DNA from 2 places in the Lactiplantibacillus sp. C232 genome. Region 1 is predicted to be linked to the other one. Evidence: a T-box and tRNA genes for the amino acid it is inferred to sense, from the RefSeq annotation. Region 1 holds a T-box; the other holds one or more tRNA genes.

Region 1 (5,621 bases):
TACTGTGGCATCGGTGGTCTTGTCCTAATTGTTCGTCACCATAATCGTAAGAAGCGGCGTAACGAGATGGACGAGGGAACTAAGCGGATCATGCGTAATACCCCTAAGGATGAGAACGGTAAGTATCCGTGGGAGAAGTAAGGTACCATTGGTTTTTAAGTTAAGTATCTAATTGAAAAGACCTGTCAGACGAAGCTAATCGTCTGACAGGTCTTTTCGGCTAATTTATCGTTAAATTAACGTTTCTGAATGGCCAACAAATATGGCGGCACATGGACTTGATTAATAAACTGATATTGTAGGACTTGGAATTGATGCTGGTCTAAATTCGTTACGTAATCCAAAACGGCTTGTGCTTCTGTCGCACCACCGGGATGACCAGCATAGACTAGCAGGATAATGAGTCCGTTGGTGACGAGGCGTTCCTGAATGGCTTTTATGGCCGTTAACGTTGTCGTTGGTTTCGTAATGATTTGTTTATCGCCACCTGGTAAATAGCCCAGGTTAAAGACGGCACACTTGATAGGTTGATCAGCGGCAATCTTATCTGCGATGTGTTCATGGCCCGTTTGCCACAGAGTGACTTGATGGGTGAGCGCTGCTTTATCTAAGGCAGTTGTCGTCGCTTCAATGGCCGCTGATTGAATGTCGAACCCGTCGACGCGACCAGTAGTCCCGACCAGCTTGGCGAGGTAGACGGTATCATGGCCGTTGCCAACCGTCGCGTCAATCACATGGTCACCGGGATTGACGACTTGGTTCATTAGCGCGTGGCTATAAGCTAATGCCGAACTGAGTTGAATGAGTGTTACCCCCTTGTTGAATTCATGAATTAGGGCCGCAATCGAAGCGGTCCGTGCCGATAACGCGTACTAAAACGCGCACTTATATATAGTAAAACACTTCCAAGTAAAAGGCCACCGATTGTATCGCTGGGATAGTGGACGCCCACGATGACCCGGCTGATCATCATTAACAAGATGGCCGTTATGCCGAGGGCAGTGAGCCAGCCAGTCAAGGCATTGCGGTGCCAGTAGTCAAATGCCAACACGAGCAGACTACCGATAAGAACGGTCGTTGTTGTCGAGTGCCCGCTGGGGTAACTATACCCCCCAATTTGGACAAGTCGCCAAGCGGTTGGCCGTGGCCGCATGATGACCTGTTTGATGAGATAATTACCGTAGCCGGCAATCAGCCAGGTGGTGACCCAAAAGAAGACTGCGCCGCGTGGGTTATGGCCCAGCCAGAGTGCCAGGCCGATAATCAACGTGATTATGGTGATGGTGTGGGGATTGCCAAGCTGCGTATACGTGACCATCACGTGTTGAAACCACTGGGGACTATGATGCCAAAAATTAGCAACCGTGGTATCAAAGTGTGTTAACCAAGGCGCCCGTTGCCATACCGCGGCCGTCCAGCCTAACCAGCCTATAAATATAAGTAGAATCAAACTGTCCGAACGTTGCCAGGATCGTTGCTTCAATACTGATTCCTCCGATAAATAAATTATTGCCATTATTATAGCATTTTTTATCAGGGGTCCGATTAATGCCGATGATAAAATTTATCGCCAGCGGGGCTTGGGCCCTTGAAAAAAACGTGCTGGTTTGCTACTATGAAAACAATAACTTTACGACTCTGAGAAGGAATAGTAGTGGCTGGTGTTTTGCAGAAACTCCGTGGTAGTTGCAAACGGGGATTCACCAATCATGAACTCACCTTCGAGTCTTCCGGCTGAACAAGATTGTAGGTACGGACGTGGTTTCGCGTTAAGATTCCCAAGAGGCCACGGTAACGTGGAATCATAGGTGGTACCGCGGAACCCGTTTTCGTCCTATAAGCTTAATTGGCTTATAGGATTTTTTTGTTTTTTAACCGCTTTTACTGAGTTGAAGCATGAAAATGCCATCTTGAATAGTCAGTTGGAAAGTCGCAATGCTAGCTTTTACATACAAGGCAGCAAGAAAGGGGCACTACTATGGCATACAACCATAAAGTCATTGAACGCAAATGGCAACATTATTGGAAGGAAAACAAAACCTTCAAAACATTAGATACGACGGATAAGAAGAAGTATTACGCCTTAGACATGTTCCCATACCCATCTGGTCAAGGATTACACGTTGGACATCCTGAAGGGTATACGGCCACGGATATTATGTCACGGTTCAAGCGGATGCAAGGGTACAATGTCTTACATCCAATGGGTTGGGACGCATTCGGTTTACCCGCTGAACAATATGCGCTCAAGACGGGGCATAACCCGAAGGACTTTACGGCCAAGAACATCAAAAACTTCAAACGTCAGATTCGGTCATTAGGTTTTTCATATGACTGGGACCGTGAAGTGAATACGACTGATCCAAGTTACTACAAGTGGACGCAGTGGATCTTTGAACAGCTCTATAAGAAGGGCTTGGCTTACGAATCTGAAACGTTGGTCAACTGGGCTCCTGATATGATGGGTGGAACGGTTGTTTCTAACGAAGAAGTGGTTGATGGTAAGACGGAACGCGGTGGCTATGATGTTTACCGGGTGCCAATGAAGCAATGGAGCCTCAAAATCACGGCCTATGCGGACCGGTTGATTGATGACCTGGACGATATTGATTGGCCAGAAAACATCAAAGAGCAACAACGTAACTGGATTGGCCGCTCAGTTGGCGCATCCATTCGTTTCAAGGTTGCTGGTCAACCTGACGATACCGAGATTGAAGTGTTCTCAACGCGGCCAGACACGCTGTTTGGCGCAAGTTACATGGTCTTGGCACCTGAACACGACTTAGTTGAACAATTGACGACACCCGAACAAGCGGACGCTATCAAAGCATACAAAGCTAAAATCGCCAGCAAGTCAGACCTTGAACGGACTGATTTGAATAAGGACAAGACCGGGGTCTTCACTGGTAGCTACGGCATCAACCCGGTTAATGGTGAAAAACTGCCAATCTGGATTGCCGATTATGTTCTGGCTTCATATGGAACTGGGGCCATCATGGCAGTGCCTGCTCATGATGATCGGGACTTTGAATTTGCACAAAAATTTGATTTGCCAATCAAACCTGTCATTGCGGGTGATAATGATTATGACCAACAAGCTTACACTGGCGACGGGGAACACATCAACTCAGGTTTTGTTGACGGTTTAGCTAAGCAACCAGCTATTGATAAGATGATTGACTGGTTAGGTGAACACCATGCCGGTGAAAAGAAGGTCAACTATCGGTTACGTGATTGGATCTTCTCACGGCAACGGTACTGGGGCGAACCGATTCCAGTTATTCACTGGGAAGACGGCGAAACGACGCTGGTTCCTGAAGATGAACTACCATTGCGGTTACCAGCAACTAAGAACCTGGAACCATCAGGAACTGGTGAAAGCCCGTTAGCGAATATCGACGACTGGGTAAATGTCGTCGATGAAAACGGTCGTAAGGGGAAGCGTGAAACCAACACGATGCCACAATGGGCCGGGAGTTCATGGTACTTCTTGCGTTACGTTGATCCGCACAACCGTGAAGCTTTGGCCGATTATGACAAGTTGAAGTACTGGTCACCCGTTGACTTATACGTGGGCGGTGCAGAACACGCGGTCTTACATCTGCTTTACGCACGTTTCTGGCACAAGTTCTTATATGACTTAGGCGTTGTGCCAACCAAGGAACCATTCCAGAAGTTAGTTAACCAAGGGATGATTTTGGGTGATAATCACGAAAAGATGTCTAAGTCGCGGGGGAACGTGGTTAACCCCGATGATATTGTTGACCAATATGGTGCCGATACGTTGCGGTTATACGAAATGTTCATGGGACCATTGGAAGCTTCGATTCCGTGGAGTACCGATGGGTTACATGGTGCCAATAAGTGGATCGAACGGGTTTGGCGCTTAATGATCGATGAAAACAATCGTGTTCGCGATCGAATCACGACTATCAATGATGGTAAGTTGACGAAAATCTACAACGAAACCGTTAAGAAAGTCACGGAAGACTATGAAGCTATGCGCTTTAACATTGCGATTTCACAAATGATGGTCTTCGTAAACGAAGCATACAAGGTCGACGATTTACCAATCATTTATATCGAAGGCTTTGTGAAGTTACTGTCACCGATTGCACCACATTTGTCGGAAGAACTATGGTCATTATTAGGCCATGATGACACGATCACCTACGCCACTTGGCCAACGTATGACGAATCTAAGTTAGTAGAAGACACGGTCCAAATCGTGCTTCAAGTTAATGGTAAGGTTCGCTCGCACGCCGAAGTCGCTAAGGATATGGGCAAGGATGAACTTGAAAAACTAGCCCTGGCGGATGAAAAAATCCAGGAATTTACGGCCGGCAAGACAGTTCGTAAAGTGATTGCCATTCCTGGTAAACTGGTTAACGTGGTTGCCAACTAAGTACCACGACCAGTATCAACTTAAATGAATATCGCTTAAATTAATCGTGATGGTGACTGACAATTGTTGGTTGCTATCACGATTTTTTAACTACTCACAGAACTAATTAGTGCGGTTACGATTGATTTGGTTAAGTGAATAAAGATTCTGAGGACGTTCTGGTTCGGTTTGGGAGACAAATCACACGTGTTTTTGGTGGGCAGAGTGTGTGCAACCGCCTATGCTTAACTTAAAACTAGCAGTAACGTGGTTTAATCAGCGGAAATGGATATCATGGCGGCACTCTGCTGTAATCGAATTTGAGACCGCATCGTGGCCGCTGGTAAAGCGTACGGATTGGCCTTTTTTCTGTATCAGCCATAGGGTATCGGACGGCGGTACGGTTCGCCAATAGCTGGTGCAGTTGTCAAGACCTTATCATTAAAGTTCGGTTAAACTCACGCATAAGGCCGGAATTGAATTGCAACTTGTTTGTTTTTCATCTAAAATGATTAGGATTGAATTAAGAAAGTGGGTTACGAACATGTCTGAGGAATCAAAAGCTAATCAGCCCCAGAATGCACACGTGAATTCTGAAGCCGAAGCGCACCAGAAGATGGTGCGCGGGTCGGCTTGGATGACGGCTGGGAGTCTCTTTTCACGGGTGCTCGGGGCGATTTATATTATCCCGTGGGTTATCTGGATGGGCGCTGATTATACGCAAGGTAACGCGCTTTATGCCAAGGGATATAATATTTATAGTTTTTTCCTGCTAATTGCGATCGGGGGAATTCCGTCCGCAATTTCTAAACAACTTTCCGAATATAATGCGATGAATGAATATGCCGTTGGACAGCGCTTATTCAAGCGGGGCTTGTTGTTGACGTCAGCCTTTGGGATTATTGGTGCCATTATTTTATGGTTTGGTGCTGGCTTGATTTCAACAGCTTTTGGGGGCTATGATGCCAATCTGATTCCCGTCTTGCATGCGTTGGCTATTGCCTTGGTGATTCTGCCATCGATGTCTTTGACCCGGGGATTCTTCCAAGGGTATCAACAGATGGCGCCGTCCGCAATCTCACAGTTCGTGGAACAAGTTTTTCGGGTCATCTATATGTTGGGTGCGACGTATTTCATCATGCGCGTCGCTCACGGCGATTGGGTGAATGCCGTGACCCAATCGACATTCGCAGCATTCGTCGGGGCGGCTGCCAGCTTCTTATTACTCGGTTGGTAT
Region 2 (5,621 bases), on a different contig from region 1:
TACGCTGAGTTTCTCTTTCCGATGTTTGATCAAAGAAAAAATCAAATAGATTACTGCCAATAAAGCGATAACCCCAAGTAAATATCGCATAATTACTCCTTAACTAACTAGTCATTTCCAATATTGTACATTAGATTTATCTATCATATCCTTTTAAGTACACAACAGCAATATAAAATGTTAAGTCATTATATTCTTAACTAATATAAGTCTCCTTAGTACCGGTTTTAGAAAAATCGCTTTAAGAAATTCCAAAGTTGGTTTTCTAAGAATATGAACATTTAAAGACTTTTTTTGTATGTTTCATATCATCACTTGTTTATTGCATAAAGCAGTTCATAATAAAAGTGTGTCAAAATATTTTTACGGAGGTAAATGTTATGGCTGATCAATTAGTATTAGACACGCAACAATGGTTAAATTCCACTTATGGCGATGTTGATGGTTTTGGTAGCGTTCCTGAAAATGGACTTACCGGTTGGGACACAATTTATGGTCTAACCCGTGGCTTACAACATGAACTTGGTATTACTGATTTAGTAGATAACTTTGGTCCCACAACTGCTAAGCTTTTTGATGAAATTGCTGATGATATTGTACCTGGTTACTCAGGTAATATTACATACATCATCCAAGGTGGTTTTTGGTGTAAGGGTATCGATCCCGCCGCCTTTGATGGGAAGTTTACTAGCGATACTGCTTCTGCCGTCACAACGATGAAAGAATACGCCGGATTGAGTGATACTTCCGGGACCCTGGACTCACAGTTCATGGCCGCACTGCTCAATATGAGTGCATTCACCTTAGTAGCTAATGGCTATGAAAAGATTCGTACGATGCAGCAACAATTAAATCATGACTATCTGGCTTATACTGGCATTCTACCCTGTGATGGCGTATACCAGCGTGACACAAATACCGCTTTGATTTATGCTTTACAGGCCGAAGAAGGACTTGATACGGATACCGCATCAGGAACTTATGGGCCAATGACCCAAGAGTTGACTCCAACTGTTTCAACTGGTGATGATAATAATTTTGTCCGTATATTGCAATGGGGCCTTTACGTAAATAACCAAGCGTATACGGGTGCTTTTGACGGCAGCTATACTTTAGACGTGTCAAGTTCAGTAGCAACTTTTGAGAGTGATATGGCCCTTCCAGAAACATCTGGCGTATCGGCAGGTTTAGATGTCTTCATGAGTCTCTTAACTTCCGCTGGTAATCCTGACCGCGACGCTGTGGCTTGCGACACCTCGCATCAAATAGATGCGAATGAGGCCGCGGCACTCAACTCCGCTGGTTACAAATATGTTGGTCGTTATCTAACTGGTACTGCCGGTACTGGGAGTAGTGAAGTTGATAAAAATTTAACCACCAGTGAAATCAGTATTCTAACTAATGCTGGTCTAAAGATCTTCCCAATCTATCAAGATGGCGCATCCGATGATGAAGATTACTTTACCCAGACCAAGGGTAGCAGTGATGGCCGTAAAGCTGGTTTAGCCGCCATGCAATTAGGCTTTCCTGACGATACGATTATCTACTTCGCTGTAGACGTCGATATTCAGGATGGTGACATAGCAGGCACGGTCGAACCATACTTTACAGGTGTTGCCAGCGGGATCAATAGTTTCGGTTTTAAAGTCGGTATTTACGCTACCCGAAATGTTGCCAACACGATTATTACGGATGGGTTGGCCGACAAAGCGTTCGTTTCCGACATGTCTACTGGATTTTCTGGCAATCTCGGTTTCCCAATGCCGAGCGAATGGTCTTTTGATCAGTTCAATGAAGTCGCTTTTGACGACTTCTACATCGATAAGGTCGCCTCTAACAGTAGTCGTTCGACAGCTGTTGATGATTTTTCAGCTGGTAGCAGCGTTGGAGGTAGCGATGATTTAGCTAAAATAAATGAAATTATTCAAAACCTGAGTGAAACTGATAGTATTTTTTCATTCGTAAAAGATATAACTATTGAAGCAACCAGTAAAACTTACAAAGTTGAAACTCCTGCTGTGGATCTATCTTTAACAGTTGACCTGGAAGGCAATATTAGTGATGACGATGGTGACACTTCAATTAATTATAATATTAATGATGGTTCCGTTCATTTGGCATTAGATGATGAAATCTCGCAAATCATTGCTGAAAACACAGCTGGATTTACTGATACAACGGTGACCGCTTCATTGGATGGAATAGCTTCAGTAATAAAGGATGGTGACATCAAGACTGGTATGTCTGTTAAAGCAACCGGTACATCTATCACATTTAAGGTCGATTCTACATTTGAACATGAATCAACAAATGGTAAAACCTACGAGATAGCGTATGAAATTACTTTGGTAGCAGAGTTCCATTCAATTATCAGTCCTTTACCAGCTTGGGTCACCGCTGTACAAGCGGATGAACACAACACCTCAGTGGAGGATGCAAAAGCAAATGCACCTGAAATCACAACTGTGTTACTGCGTGTTGGTACTGCCGCAGTTGTTGCTCTCGCAATAACTGGTTTAATAATGACAGCCACATTTTTACCGTCGATTATCCCCGGATTAATTACCTTAGCTGCTGCGTAATAATGTAAAATGCTATATGGTTAGACAAAACGATTGGAGTCATCCGATCGTTTTTTATATAAAAATTAGGAGTGGTAAATAATATGGACACAACACAATTTTTATTTTTTGTATGGATTATGTTTTTGGCAATTTTCATTCTGAGCTTGCTCTTTGCACTCTTTACACCAAAGGCATTCACTTACACATCACAAAATCCAAAATCTAAACAACTAATCCGTAAGATACTGATAACTAAACCAATTAGAGAATATCGGCGACAGTTAAAAATAAGTATCCTCTTTAGTACGCTGGGACTAATAGTAATGTGGATTGGAATTATTTTATTTGCGTTCAAGTTTGTGATTGTCTCACTTTTTTTACTTGCCATTGCATCAGCATCATATATTTTTATCGGGGTTGTCACTCCTTACTATGAATATAAGTACTGGTCAAGAGCAGAAAAAAAAGAATTTGGGACGCTGCCACATAAATCCTTTATAAAATTAATGACATGTCGAACAATATGTACGATAACTTTGACTCTTTTATTTTTACTACCAGCAATTTTCAACTCTGAATTTTATGATATCTTATTTAACATTTTTTCTTAAATCAAACTATTCCGGAGCCGAACAAATGCACAATTAAGGTCGATTCTACGTTTGAACATGAATCAACAAATGGTAAAACCTACGAGATAGCGTATGAAGTTACTTTGGTAGCAGAGTTCCATTCAATTCCTTTACCAGCTTGGGTCACCGCAGTACCAGCGGATGCCTTTTTGACTATGCTGCTAATTGATAAACGCCGCGGGTTACATGATCAAAATAATCTGATTGTTGCAAAGTCTGGCGAATCTTAGCTTGCCAATTACGATTATTGTTAGCCTTACGACAACCATCGAGTAGTTGATAAATAGCGTTTAAATCTGTAGCTCCGCCTAGAGTTTCAAGCGCTACTTTTACGAGGCGCGCCCAGGTCACACGGAAAAGTTGACAGAGAATCAATAAAAAAGCCGATATATCAACGATTTCTCGTATCAATATCGGCTATTCTGTATATAAAATGCGGCCAAGAAGATTCGAACTTCCACCGGGTTAACCCCGACAAGATCCTTAATCTTGCGCGTCTGCCAATTCCGCCATGGCCGCATCACAACTCACAAAAAATATCATAACAAAATTTTGCGAGTCTGACAAGCTTATTTTAAGATTTTTGTACTTTTACACCAGTTGCATCCATTGGCAATAAGAATAATTGGCCGGTGAGTGTTGTATCTTGGCTCAATTGTGCCTGCAACGTAGCGAGTTGACCGTAATCACCCAAAGTAATCACCGTCGGCCCAGCACCACTCAAATAAGTCCCCGTTAATCCCAGAGCGTGGGCATGGTCTCTAACCGTTTGTAGTGCCGGCACTAACTTAGCCCGATACTGTTCATGGAACTGGTCCTGTTCTAGCAGCGGTAACGCCACGTCCCAATTTTGAGTTGCTAGAGCAGCCACTAACGTATTCGCCACACTACTACCAGTAACGGCTTGGTGGTACGCCAATTCAGTTGGCAAGGCTTGGCGACTGGCGGTCGTCAATAACGGTTCGTTAGGCACGTAGACACTTGCAAAAAGCATCGGTAACGGTAACTTCACCGCACGGACGCGTTCATCAGTGTTCGTCGCCACAACCAAGCCTCCTAATAGGGCTGGTGCAACGTTATCTGGATGACCCTCCAGTTGAGTGGCAACTTCCAGTAGCTCAGCAGAAGAGCGCGTTGCGCCGGTCAATTCGTTTGCCAGCACTAAGCCGGCTACGATGGCCGTCGAGCTACTACCCAATCCGCGCGCTAACGGGATTTTTGAAGCCATCTGTAAATGCTGTGGTTGTAAATCTGGTACCAAATGCAACGCCGTTTTAATAATTAAGTTGCGTTCATCCGTCGGCACATCCGCCCCAAAGGGATGGTCAATCTGCCAATGGTCACTAGGTTGCAACACTTGTAGCGTTAATTGCATGTCTAGCGCCAGACCGATTGAATCAAAACCGGGACCAAGATTAGCGGAAGTCGCCGGAACCGAAATCGTTAACATGTCCTCACCTACGCATTCTTTAAAACTTTATAACTCGCTAATAGTTGCATATTCTCTTGTTCACCGATTTCACGAGTGATATCTGCTAACTGTTGATCATTCATGGCATGGGTAATGATCACAACACGAGCGTTGCCGTCACCTAATTGATTTTGAATGATTCGACTAAATGAAACTTCTGCGCGGGTCATAATCGCCGTCAATTTCATCATCATCCCCGGCACATCACGCATCTTCAAGGCAATAAAGTGAGGATACACAACATCTTCAGGCGTTGCTAAGACTGTCTCCTGGCGATAAGAGTTAAACGTGTTGCCAGTCGTATTCAACGCAATATTTTTCGCAACCGTTGTAATATCACTCAGCACACTGTTGGCGGTCGGGAGTTCTCCAGCGCCGGGACCGTAAAACATCGTGTTCCCCACAGCCGTTCCCGTTACCATTACAGCATTATTCTCATTTTGCACCGTGGCAAGTGGATGCTGATCAGAAACGAGCACAGGCCCGACTGAGACCGCAATGCGATCGTCAATTTCTTCCGCAATCCCGAGTAATTTAATTGTATACCCAAGCTGGTGAGCTTCCGCAATATCCTCTGGGCTGATTTTCGTAATTCCCTGAACTTGAACGTGGTCGAGGGAAAGACTCATCCCAAAGGCAAACTGCGTTAAAATAATCATCTTGAACGCCGCATCAAGGCCTTCGACATCATTAGTGGGATCACTTTCGGCAAACCCCAAGTCTTGTGCTGAGCTCAAGGCTTGATCATACGACCAATGCTTAGTCAGCATCTGCGTCATGATGTAATTAGTGGTCCCGTTGACGATTCCCATGACCCGTTGAATCCGGTCAGCGGCGAAACTATTATCAATCGTCCGTAAAATTGGAATCCCACCAGCAACACTAGCTTCATAGAACAGGTCACGATGATTTTCACGAGCAATCTGAACCAACTCCCGGCCATATTGCGCAATC

The links. A T-box is a leader RNA that pairs with one kind of tRNA and senses whether it is charged. The one in region 1 lies ahead of leuS (leucine--tRNA ligase), so its partner is inferred to be a tRNA-Leu.
Region 2: it encodes a tRNA-Leu, which carries the amino acid that the T-box ahead of leuS (leucine--tRNA ligase) is inferred to sense. The anticodon was not compared.

What each region holds. Positions count from the first base shown of each region.
Region 1 covers NZ_JAMSKZ010000001.1:31,906-37,526, forward strand. The annotation lists gene MZO41_RS00150 (hypothetical protein) at 1-141, shown strand, start outside; gene mnmM (tRNA 5-(aminomethyl)-2-thiouridylate-methyltransferase MnmM) at 237-803, opposite strand; gene MZO41_RS00160 (phosphatase PAP2 family protein) at 833-1,516, opposite strand; T-box leader at 1,630-1,840, shown strand; gene leuS (leucine--tRNA ligase) at 1,979-4,405, shown strand; gene MZO41_RS00170 (putative polysaccharide biosynthesis protein) at 4,929-5,621, shown strand, end outside.
Region 2 covers NZ_JAMSKZ010000016.1:21,921-27,541, reverse strand. The annotation lists gene MZO41_RS13350 (hypothetical protein) at 1-60, opposite strand, end outside; gene MZO41_RS13345 (glycoside hydrolase domain-containing protein) at 381-2,582, shown strand; gene MZO41_RS13340 (hypothetical protein) at 2,666-3,175, shown strand; gene MZO41_RS13335 (hypothetical protein) at 3,350-3,547, opposite strand; tRNA gene MZO41_RS13330 (tRNA-Leu) at 3,631-3,715, opposite strand; gene thrB (homoserine kinase) at 3,771-4,646, opposite strand; gene MZO41_RS13320 (homoserine dehydrogenase) at 4,655-5,621, opposite strand, start outside.